Regions from separate parts of the Methylosinus sp. shoA genome, predicted to be linked through region 2. Evidence: predicted binding sites of a transcription regulator. Region 2 holds the regulator's gene; the other holds the start of a gene.
The links. The regulator HrcA, encoded in region 2, represses chaperone genes, less so after heat shock. The targets are predictions, from matches to a motif close to GTTAGCACTCNCNNNNNGNGAGTGCTAAC.
Positions count from the first base shown of each region.

Region 1: groES (co-chaperone GroES) is a predicted target of HrcA. The motif match lies at 2,230-2,258, and genes of this name have one in related genera.

Region 1 covers NZ_AP046091.1:4,528,080-4,532,738, forward strand. The annotation lists gene groL (chaperonin GroEL) at 191-1,828, opposite strand; gene groES (co-chaperone GroES) at 1,876-2,163, opposite strand; gene lysM (peptidoglycan-binding protein LysM) at 2,422-2,916, opposite strand; gene AC6IW9_RS21330 (cytochrome-c peroxidase) at 3,003-4,280, opposite strand; gene AC6IW9_RS21335 (DUF2165 family protein) at 4,395-4,659, opposite strand, start outside.
Region 2 covers NZ_AP046091.1:676,196-680,854, forward strand. The annotation lists gene AC6IW9_RS03120 (DUF2778 domain-containing protein) at 221-1,225, opposite strand; gene lldD (FMN-dependent L-lactate dehydrogenase LldD) at 1,528-2,658, opposite strand; gene hrcA (heat-inducible transcriptional repressor HrcA) at 2,663-3,766, opposite strand; gene AC6IW9_RS03135 (ABC transporter permease) at 3,859-4,659, shown strand, end outside.

The sequences.
Region 1 (4,659 bases), 900 kb from region 2:
TTCGCGCTCGAAGGCGGAGCCGCGCCTGGTTCGGCGCGCCGGCAGTCTCTGCGGCGGGCCAAGTCCTCTCGTCGCGCCCGACGCCGATTTCGCGCGAGACTGTCTCCCCCGCTGTGCCCACGCGCACATGACCAACGAAAAAGGCCCCGGATCGCTCCGGGGCCTCTTTCTAGCCTTCTGTGGCGGCAGATCAGAAATCCATGCCGCCCATGCCGCCGCCCGGAGGCAGGGCAGGACCGCTGTCCTTCTTCGGCTGCTCGGTGATCGTCGCCTCGGTGGTGACGATGAGCGCCGCGACGGAAGCCGCGTCCTGCAGGGCCGTGCGCACGACCTTGGTCGGATCGATGATGCCGAACTTCAGGAGATCGCCATACTGGTCGTTCTGCGCGTCGTAGCCATAGGCGTAGTCCTTCGACTCGAGCAGCTTGCCGACCACGACCGCGCCGTCGGCGCCGGCGTTGTCGACGATCTGGCGGGCCGGAGCCTGGATCGCCTTGCGGACGATCTCCACGCCGGTCTTCTGGTCGGAATTGGCGACCTTGACGTCGGCCAGCGCGGTGATCGCGCGCAGCAGGGCGACGCCGCCGCCGGGCGAGATGCCTTCCTGCACCGCGGCGCGGGTGGCGTTGAGCGCGTCGTCGACGCGATCCTTCTTCTCCTTCACCTCGACCTCGGTCGCGCCGCCGACGCGGATCACCGCGACGCCGCCCGCGAGCTTGGCGAGACGTTCCTGCATCTTCTCGCGATCGTAGTCCGAGGTGGTCTCCTCGATCTGCGCCTTGATCTGGGCGACGCGGGCCTCGATGTCCTTCTTCTCGCCGGCGCCGTCGATGATCGTCGTGTTCTCCTTGTCGATACGGATGCGCTTGGCGCGGCCGAGCAGCGGGAGAGTGACGTTCTCGAGCTTGATGCCGAGATCCTCGGAAACGACCTGGCCGCCCGTCAGGATGGCGATGTCCTCGAGCATGGCCTTGCGGCGATCGCCGAAGCCCGGCGCCTTCACGGCCGCGATCTTCAGGCCGCCGCGCAGCTTATTGACGACGAGCGTCGCCAGCGCCTCGCCCTCGACGTCCTCGGCGATGATGAGCAGCGGCTTGCCGGTCTGCACCACGGCCTCGAGGATCGGCAGCAGCGGCTGCAGCGTCGACAGCTTCTTCTCGTGGATGAGGATGTAGGGGTCCTCGAGCTCGGCGACGAGACGCTCCGCGTTGGTGATGAAATAGGGCGAGAGATAGCCGCGGTCGAACTGCAGGCCCTCGACGATCACCGTTTCGGAATCGAGGCTCTTGGCCTCCTCCACGGTGATCACGCCCTCGTTGCCGACTTTCTGCACCGCCTTGGCGATCTCCTGCCCGATGAAGGAATCGCCATTGGCCGAGATGGTGCCGACCTGAGCGATCTCGTCGTTGGAGGTGACCTTCTTGGAGTTCTTCTTGAGGTCGGCGACGACCGCCTCGACCGCGAGATCGATGCCGCGCTTCAGATCCTGCGGGTTGAGGCCGGCCGCGACGGCCTTGGCGCCTTCCTTGGCGATGGCCGCGGCGAGAACGGTCGCCGTCGTGGTGCCGTCGCCGGCGGTGTCGTTCTGCTTGGAGGCGACCTCGCGCACGAGCTGCGCGCCGAGATTCTCGAACTTGTCGGCGAGCTCGATCTCCTTGGCGACGGTGACGCCGTCCTTGGTGATGCGCGGAGCGCCGAAGCTCTTCTCGATGACGACGTTGCGGCCCTTGGGGCCGAGGGTGACCTTCACCGCATTGTTGAGAATGTCGACGCCGCGCAGAATGCGGTCGCGCGCGTCGGAGGCGAAACGGATATCCTTGGCTGCCATTGTCGTTCAGCTCCGTTGGAGAGAGATTTGATTGCGGGCCGGCCGGCTCAGGCGATCACGCCCAGAATGTCGCTTTCCTTCATGATGAGGAGATCTTCCCCGTCGATCTTCACTTCGGTGCCGGACCATTTGCCGAACAGAACGCGATCGCCTTCCTTCACGTCGAGGACGACGAGCTTGCCGCTCTCGTCGCGCGCGCCGGGACCGACGGCGATGACCTTGCCCTCGGCGGGCTTTTCCTTGGCGGTGTCGGGAATGATGATGCCGCCTTTGGTCTTGTCCTCGCTCTCGAGGCGCTTGACCACGACCCGGTCGTGGAGGGGACGGAACGCCATGTGGTCTTCCTTCATTTCGAGCCCGCACGTCGCGACGCGCGGGCGATAGGATTGCGTAAAAAGCCGATTAGCACTCGCCCGCAGCGAGTGCCAACAGGCTGGCGGAGACATAGGAACGCGCCCCCCGTCTTGTCAAGGCGGGGGACGCGAACTTCCGCACAGCGTCGCACAAGCTATTGATCGATAAGTTGAAATTTAAATAGCGGCGCTTTGTCGCGCCAGTGGCCGGCGTCTGCGGTCGCCGCCTCGGCGCCCCATTCAGCGATGCGCTTGGGCCTCGCCGCCGATCTTGGGAATGCGGAGGACCTGGCCGGGGTAGATCTTGTCCGGATCGGAGAGGAGCGGTTTGTTGGCGGCGAAGATCTCCTCATATTTGCCGCCCTTGCCGGCGCCGTATTGCGCTTCTGCGATCTTCCACAGAGTGTCGCCGCGCCGAACCTTGTAGAAGAGAGATTCGGTTTCGGTCTTACCGACCGAAATATTGCTCTCGACCTGCGAGACGCCCTTGGTGTTGCCGACGGCGAGCACGATCTTCTCGGCGTCGCTGGTCGAGGCCGCCTTCCCGCCGAGCTTGACTTTATCGCCCTCGACCTTGATCTCGATCTTCGAGGCGTCGAGCCCCTGCTTCTCGATCTCCTTCTTCAATTCCTCGGGCGGGGCCGCGGCGTTCTCGGTCGCGCCCTTGGGCGCGGGCGCGTCCTTGGCGATCGGCTCGCCGCTCTTGGCGTGGTTCCAGAAATTGAAGATGCCCATCTCGCTCCTCCTTCGCAGCATGGACGCGAGCGCCGAACCCGGCGCCGGCGTGCGGCTTAGATAGGGCGCGAGCGCCGGAGGCGAGCCTATCGGCTGCTCGCCCGCGCCGGCGGGCGGTCGGTCAGCGTCTGCAGAAAGGCGACGACGGCGTCGATCTCCGCGTCGTCGAGACGCGGCTTCTGGCCCGGCTTGCGATCATAAGGGACCTCTTTCACATTCACATTTTCGTGATGCGCCTTCGGCAGATCGTCATATTTCGCGACCTTGCCGCGCGCCTTCGGATACCAGCGCTCGGGATTGGTGTCGCGCGTCGCATAGAAGGCGACCACATCGCGCAGACTCGTGAAGACGCCATTGTGCAGATAGGGGCCCGTGAGGGCGATATTGCGCAAGGTCGGCGCCTTGAACTGGCCGCACAGCCCGTCGATGTCGTAGCCGTTCGGCGCGATCTCGGCGAGCTTCTCGCGCTTGCAGACGCCGAGATCGACATAGGCCGGCTCCTTGTTGTCGGGAATCTCGGCGTTGCGGGGCGCGCCGAGCGCGTCATAGGAGAAGTCGGTGAAGAGCCAATCCTCCGGATTGCGCGACTCCTCCTTGCCCATGTGGCACGCGAGGCAATTGCCTTTCTTCTCGTCCTTGAACAGCTCGAAGCCGCGCGCCTCCTGTTTCGACAATCTCTCCTCGCCGCGCAGGAAAGCGTCGAACTTCGACGAGAAAGGATGAAAGCGCGGCGAGCTCTCGAAAGCGGCGACGGCGCGCGCGAGCTTGTCGAAGGCGGCGTTCTTGTCCGTGAAGATGTCCTCGCCGTAGACTTGCCGGGCGAGGCCGGCGTAATCGCCGTCCCTGATCTTGTCGACGACGGCGGCCGTCGACGGATTGTTCATCTCGCGCGGATTGAGGAGCGGCCCTTCCACCTGCGCGGCGAGATCGTCGGCGCGTCCGTCCCAGAACTGGCCGCCGGCCGGGATCATTTCGACCTCGCCGGTCTTCTCGTCCTTCTTCTCGATGAAGCCGAAGCGCGGACTGTAGGACGCATAAGAGAGAGAGGGCGCATTGCGGGCTCCGAGGACGCCCGGTCGGCTGCCGCGCGCGAGCGCGGCGACCGGCGAGCCGTTGTTCCCCTGAAACGCCTTGGCCGGATCGTGACAAGACGCGCAGGAGACGCCGGCCGGCTCCGAGAGCCGCGCATCCTCGAAGACCTTCTTGCCGAGCAGCTCGAGCGGCGAGAGCCCCGCCTCATCCACGGCGAGCGCCGTCGCCGTCTCGGCGACGGCGGGGGGAGCCGCCATGACGCCGAGCCACAACAAGACCGTCGCGCACGACGCGATCGTCGTGCGGCGGCGCGGACGAAGCGCGAGCGCCATGAATGAAATCTCCGCATTCGATGAACGCGGGCGCGCCGCGTCGCGGCGAAATCTAGAAAAGACGCGAGCGCCGCGTCAACCGGATAAATTGGACGGTTTCCAAAGTAGAGCGCGTCAGGATCGCCTGTCGCGAGGCTCCGGAAGAGCGAGAAAGATCAGGACGAGGCCGAGCGAAACGAGGAAACGGAAGGCCGGCTGCTGAAAATTCCAATCGGCCGATCGCCACATCTGCAGCCATTCGCCGCCGACGATCATGAATCCGAGAAAATAGAGAAGGACGCCGAGCGTGAGGCCGGCGAATGCAAAATCCTTCGCGGCCTCGAACGCCTCGGCGTCCGCCTGCCGCGCGGCGAAGAGCCACAGGGCGCCGACGACGCAC
Region 2 (4,659 bases):
AATCTTGGCAATTGCGAACGAATAAACGAAGGCTTCCACGCAAAACGCGCATGCGGCGAGAGCTGACGCCGCATAATTCGTTTCCTCTCTTCGGGGCGCCAAGTCCATACGCAATTATACGCCCGGCGCGAACGCATGCGAGCGAGAGACGCGACGACGGCGGGAACGCCTCGCATTCCCGCCGCCCCTGTCGAACAATGATTCCCGACGTGGACGCCGTTCAGTCGAGCCGCGCGACGACGACGAGCCGCTTGATGTCGCCCTTCTCGAAGGCGCGGAGGAAAGCCGCGTAATTCCTGAACGACACGCAGCCGTTCGAATCGCCGCGCGGCCCGAGCATATAGGTATGAGCGAGCAGGCCGACGCGGCCGAAGATATTGGCCTCGCCGCCGATCGGCGTCAGCCGGATCGCGCGCACGCCGTGGAAGGGCTTCTCGCGCAGGGTGAGATCATAGACATGCGGCGGGGTGACGCCGCGCATACGCACATGGGCGAAGCGCGGATCGTCGAATTTCTCGCCGAGCCCGGAATGCGCCTCGAGTTTCGTGCCGTCCGGCAGATAGACCGTGTGGCCGGTGATGTCGTAGACGGCGGTGCCCTCCTCGTAGCGCAGCGCCGGATTGGCGCTCGCGCGCCAGGCGTCCGAGACGCGTGTATCGGACGGCGCGTAGGCGAGCGCGGAGGTCGTCGGCTGCAGCGCGCCGAAGAACCTCTCGAACAGCGAGCGATTGTCGGCCGGCGCGGGGGAGAGCGCGGTCTTCCGCGCCGCGACGCCATGGCTCGGCGCGACAAAACCTTCGCGCCCGAGCGGAAAGGCGAATTCGGCGGGACGGCGCGGCGGCAACGGCGCGAGATGCTCGGCGAGCGGCGCGCGCGGCGACGCCCCGGGCGCCGGCGGGAGGTCGGCCGGCCCGGCCGCGTCCGCCTCGCCGCGCGCTTCGGCCGACGCTCGGAGGCGACGCGCCTCGGGCGGCGCGACCGAAGCGACTTCGACCGCGGCCGTTATCCGCGCGCGCAGGTCGACGACCAAGGCGCCGAATGGATTGACGTCCGAACGGGCGGCGGCCCGACCGGCCTCGACGGCTTCCTCGCCGTCTCCGAGACAGATCAGCGCGCCGGAGACTGCGGCGCCGGCAAGGAGAACAGCCGAGAAGACGATCTTGCGGGAAAAGGCGCGGCGGCTTTCGGTATAGAGATCATTGTTGTCGCCGGTCGTCTGAGTCATTCACCCCCACTTTCGGAGCTTTGTCCGTAACGCACGCTGTTTCGACGCTCTTTTTGCATCGAAGGACTGGAGAATCGTCGCGCGAGATCCGCCACACACTCGCGGACACGGCATGATAGGTAGAATGAATTCGCAATTTGGCGCTTTTTTGACGCGTTATTTTTTGTTTTCCAATCCAGAGCTTCACAATTACCGTCCCCCGGAGAATGTCGCGGGAAGGTAAACAGGATGCAAACAACGGCGAATGCTTTTCGAAAAAAGCGTGGAGCGCGCGTCGCGCCGATTCGGCGGAACGGATCGACTCAGGAGAGGATCGAGCGGTCGATCGCGGCGATCGAGGACACGCCCGTGAGGATCATCGCGGTGCGCATCTCTTTGGCGAGGAGGTCGAGCATCGTCTCGACGCCGCCGCGCCCGCCCGCGGCGAGCGCGAAAGCCGCGGCGCGCCCGAGCATCACCCCCTCGGCGCCGAGCGCCAGCATGCGCACGACATCGAGCCCGGAGCGCACGCCCGAATCGGCGAGGATGGTGAGCTCGCCTCCCACGGCGTCGGCGATCGGCGGCAAGGCCTCGGCCGTCGACAGCGCGCCGTCGAGCTGGCGGCCGCCGTGATTGGAGGCGACGATTCCATCCGCGCCGAAGCGGACGGCGTCGCGCGCGTCCTCGACGTCCAATATGCCCTTGAGGATCATCGGGCCGGTCCAGAATTCGCGGACCCATTCGATGTCCCGCCAGCCGATGGTCGGATCGATGTTGCGGCCGAGCCAGCCGATATAATCGAGGAGGCCGGTGCGCTTGCCGAGATATTTGGAGATGTTGCCGAGATCGTGCGGGCGCCCCATGAGGCCGACGTCCATGGCCCAGCCGGGCCGCCCGGCCGCCTGCAGCAGCCGGCGCGTGCGCACGAAGGGGCCGGAGAGGCCCGAATGGGCGTCGCGATAGCGCGAGCCGTGCACCGGGAGATCGACGGTGAAGACGAGCGTCTCGACCCCGGCGGCGCGCGCCCGTTCCAGCATGTGCCGCATGAAGCCGCGGTCTTTCAAGACATAGAGCTGGAACCAGATCGGCCGCGGGCAGGCCGCCGCCACCTCCTCGAGCGGACAGATCGACACGGTGGAGAGGGTGAACGGAACGTTCTTCGCCATGGCCGCCGCGGCGGACTGGACCTCGCCGCGCCGCGCCGCCATTCCGGCGAGGCCGACCGGGGCGAGGATCACCGGCAGATCGGCGGGACGGCCGAAGAACTCGGTCCCGAGCGAGACCTCGGACAGGCTGCGCAGAACGCGCTGGCGCAGGCGCACGGCGCGCAGATCCTCGGCATTGGCGCGCAGCGTCGTCTCCTCATTGGCGCCGCCGTCGATGTAATCGAACAGGAAGCGCGGCAGCTTTTTGCGCGCGGCTTCGCGGAAGTCGGCGGCGCATGAGATGATCATCGCGCTACTTGCCGCCGCCGGCGACGACCCGCGCCACCACCTTGGCCGTGTAATCCACCATGGGCACGATACGCGCATAATTGAGCCGCGTCGGGCCGATGACGCCGAGCGCGCCGACGATGCGCTTATTGCCGTCGTGCAGCGGCGCAGCGATCATCGACGAGCCGGAGAGCGAAAAGAGCTTGTTCTCCGAGCCGATGAAAATGCGCACGCCTTCGCCCGTCTCGGCCCGCTCCAAGAGGTCGATGACCTCGGTCTTGGTTTCGAGATCGGCGAACAGCAGGCGGATGCGCTCGAGATCGGCCATGGCCGTCAGATCCTCGAGCAGATTGGCCTGCCCGCGCACGATGAGCTGGCGATGCTCGGCGCCGGTTCCGCCCCAGCTCGCGAGCCCGGCCTCGACGAGACGCGCCGTCAGCGCGTCGAGCTCGCTCTGCGCCGCCTCGCGCGCCGCCTCGATCTCGCTGCGCAGCGCGGCGAGGGTGCGCCCGCGGATGCGGGCGTTGAGATAATTGGCCGCCTCCACCAGCGAGGAGGCCGGCAGATCGCGCGGCACCTGCAGCACGCGATTCTCGACCGATCCGTCTTCGCCGACGAGAATGGCGAGCGCCCGCTCCGGCTCGAGGCGCACGAACTCGATCTGCTTCAGCCGCGCATTGTCCTTGCTGGTGACGACCACGGCGGCGCCCCGCGTCAGCCCCGAGAGCAGGCTGGTCGCCTCCGCCAGCACGCCCTCGAGGTCGTGGTCCTTGGAGGCGGCCTCGACCTGAGCCTCGATCTGCGCGCGCTCGCTCTCCTCCATATCGCCGATCTGCAGCAGCGAATCGACGAAGAAGCGCAAGCCGAGCTCGGTCGGCATGCGGCCGGCGCTCGTGTGGGGAGCATAGACGAGACCCAATTCCTCGAGATCCTGCATCACATTGCGGACCGAGGCCGGAGACAGCGTCATCGGCAGCAGGCGCGAGAGCTGGCGCGAGCCGACCGGATCGCCGCTCGCGAGATAAGTATCGACGATCTGGCGGAAAATCTCGCGCGGGCGGGCGCCGAGATTGGCGAAGCCGCTGGTTCCCGCCGGCGGCGGCGCGAGAGGATGGCCCACGCGGATCATGACGAGAGAATGGCGCCTCGGCGGCGCGGGTCAAGCCTCCTGTCCGCCCTGCGTGTCGGCGACCGTTGACACGAACCGCCGCGAACTGGTCTATGCGGCTTCGGCGCAACCACCTTTCGCAAAGGAGCTCCGACCTGCAGCCGCTCGCCCCGACCTCCCTTTCGGCCGTCGTCGCCCCCTTCGAGCGCGCCTGGCATCATCGGGAGCTGATCCGCGCCGTGGTGCGCCGGGAGCTCACCGTGCGATTCCGCGGCTCTGCGCTCGGGCCGCTGTGGGCGGTGCTCTCTCCGCTCATCATGCTGCTCACCTACACGGTGCTGTTCTCCATCACCGCGCCCCAGCTCTCCGAGGGCATGAGCACGACGGGCTACGCGGCCGGCATCTTCATCGGGCTCATCGTCTTCAACCTGTTCAGCGAGCTGGCCTATCGGGCGCCGGGCCTGCTGCATGAGCATGTGACCTTCATCAAGAAGTCGATCTTTCCGAGCGAGACCATCGCCTGGGTGGCGACTATCCGCGCCTTCGTCTATGGCGGCGTGAGCTTCGCGGTCTATGTCGCGTTCCGCCTCGTCACGGCGCATGAGCTGCCCTGGACGGTCCTGTTCACGCCGCTGCTGGTGCTGCCTTTCGCCTGCTTCATGATGGGCGTCGTCTGGTTCCTGATGGCGCTCGGCGCCTTCACGCGCGACGTCGCCTACATCATGGTGTCGGTCGTGCCCGTGCTGATGTTCGCGACGCCGATCTTCTATCGGCTCGCGCAGATGCCGCCCAATTTCTCCTTCTGGCTGCGCTTCAACCTCGTTGGAGATTACATCGAGATGCTGCGCGGCGCCGCGCTCGACGGAGTGCTGCCCCATCCTCTCGCTTATATCGCGCTGGTCGTCGTCTCCTAT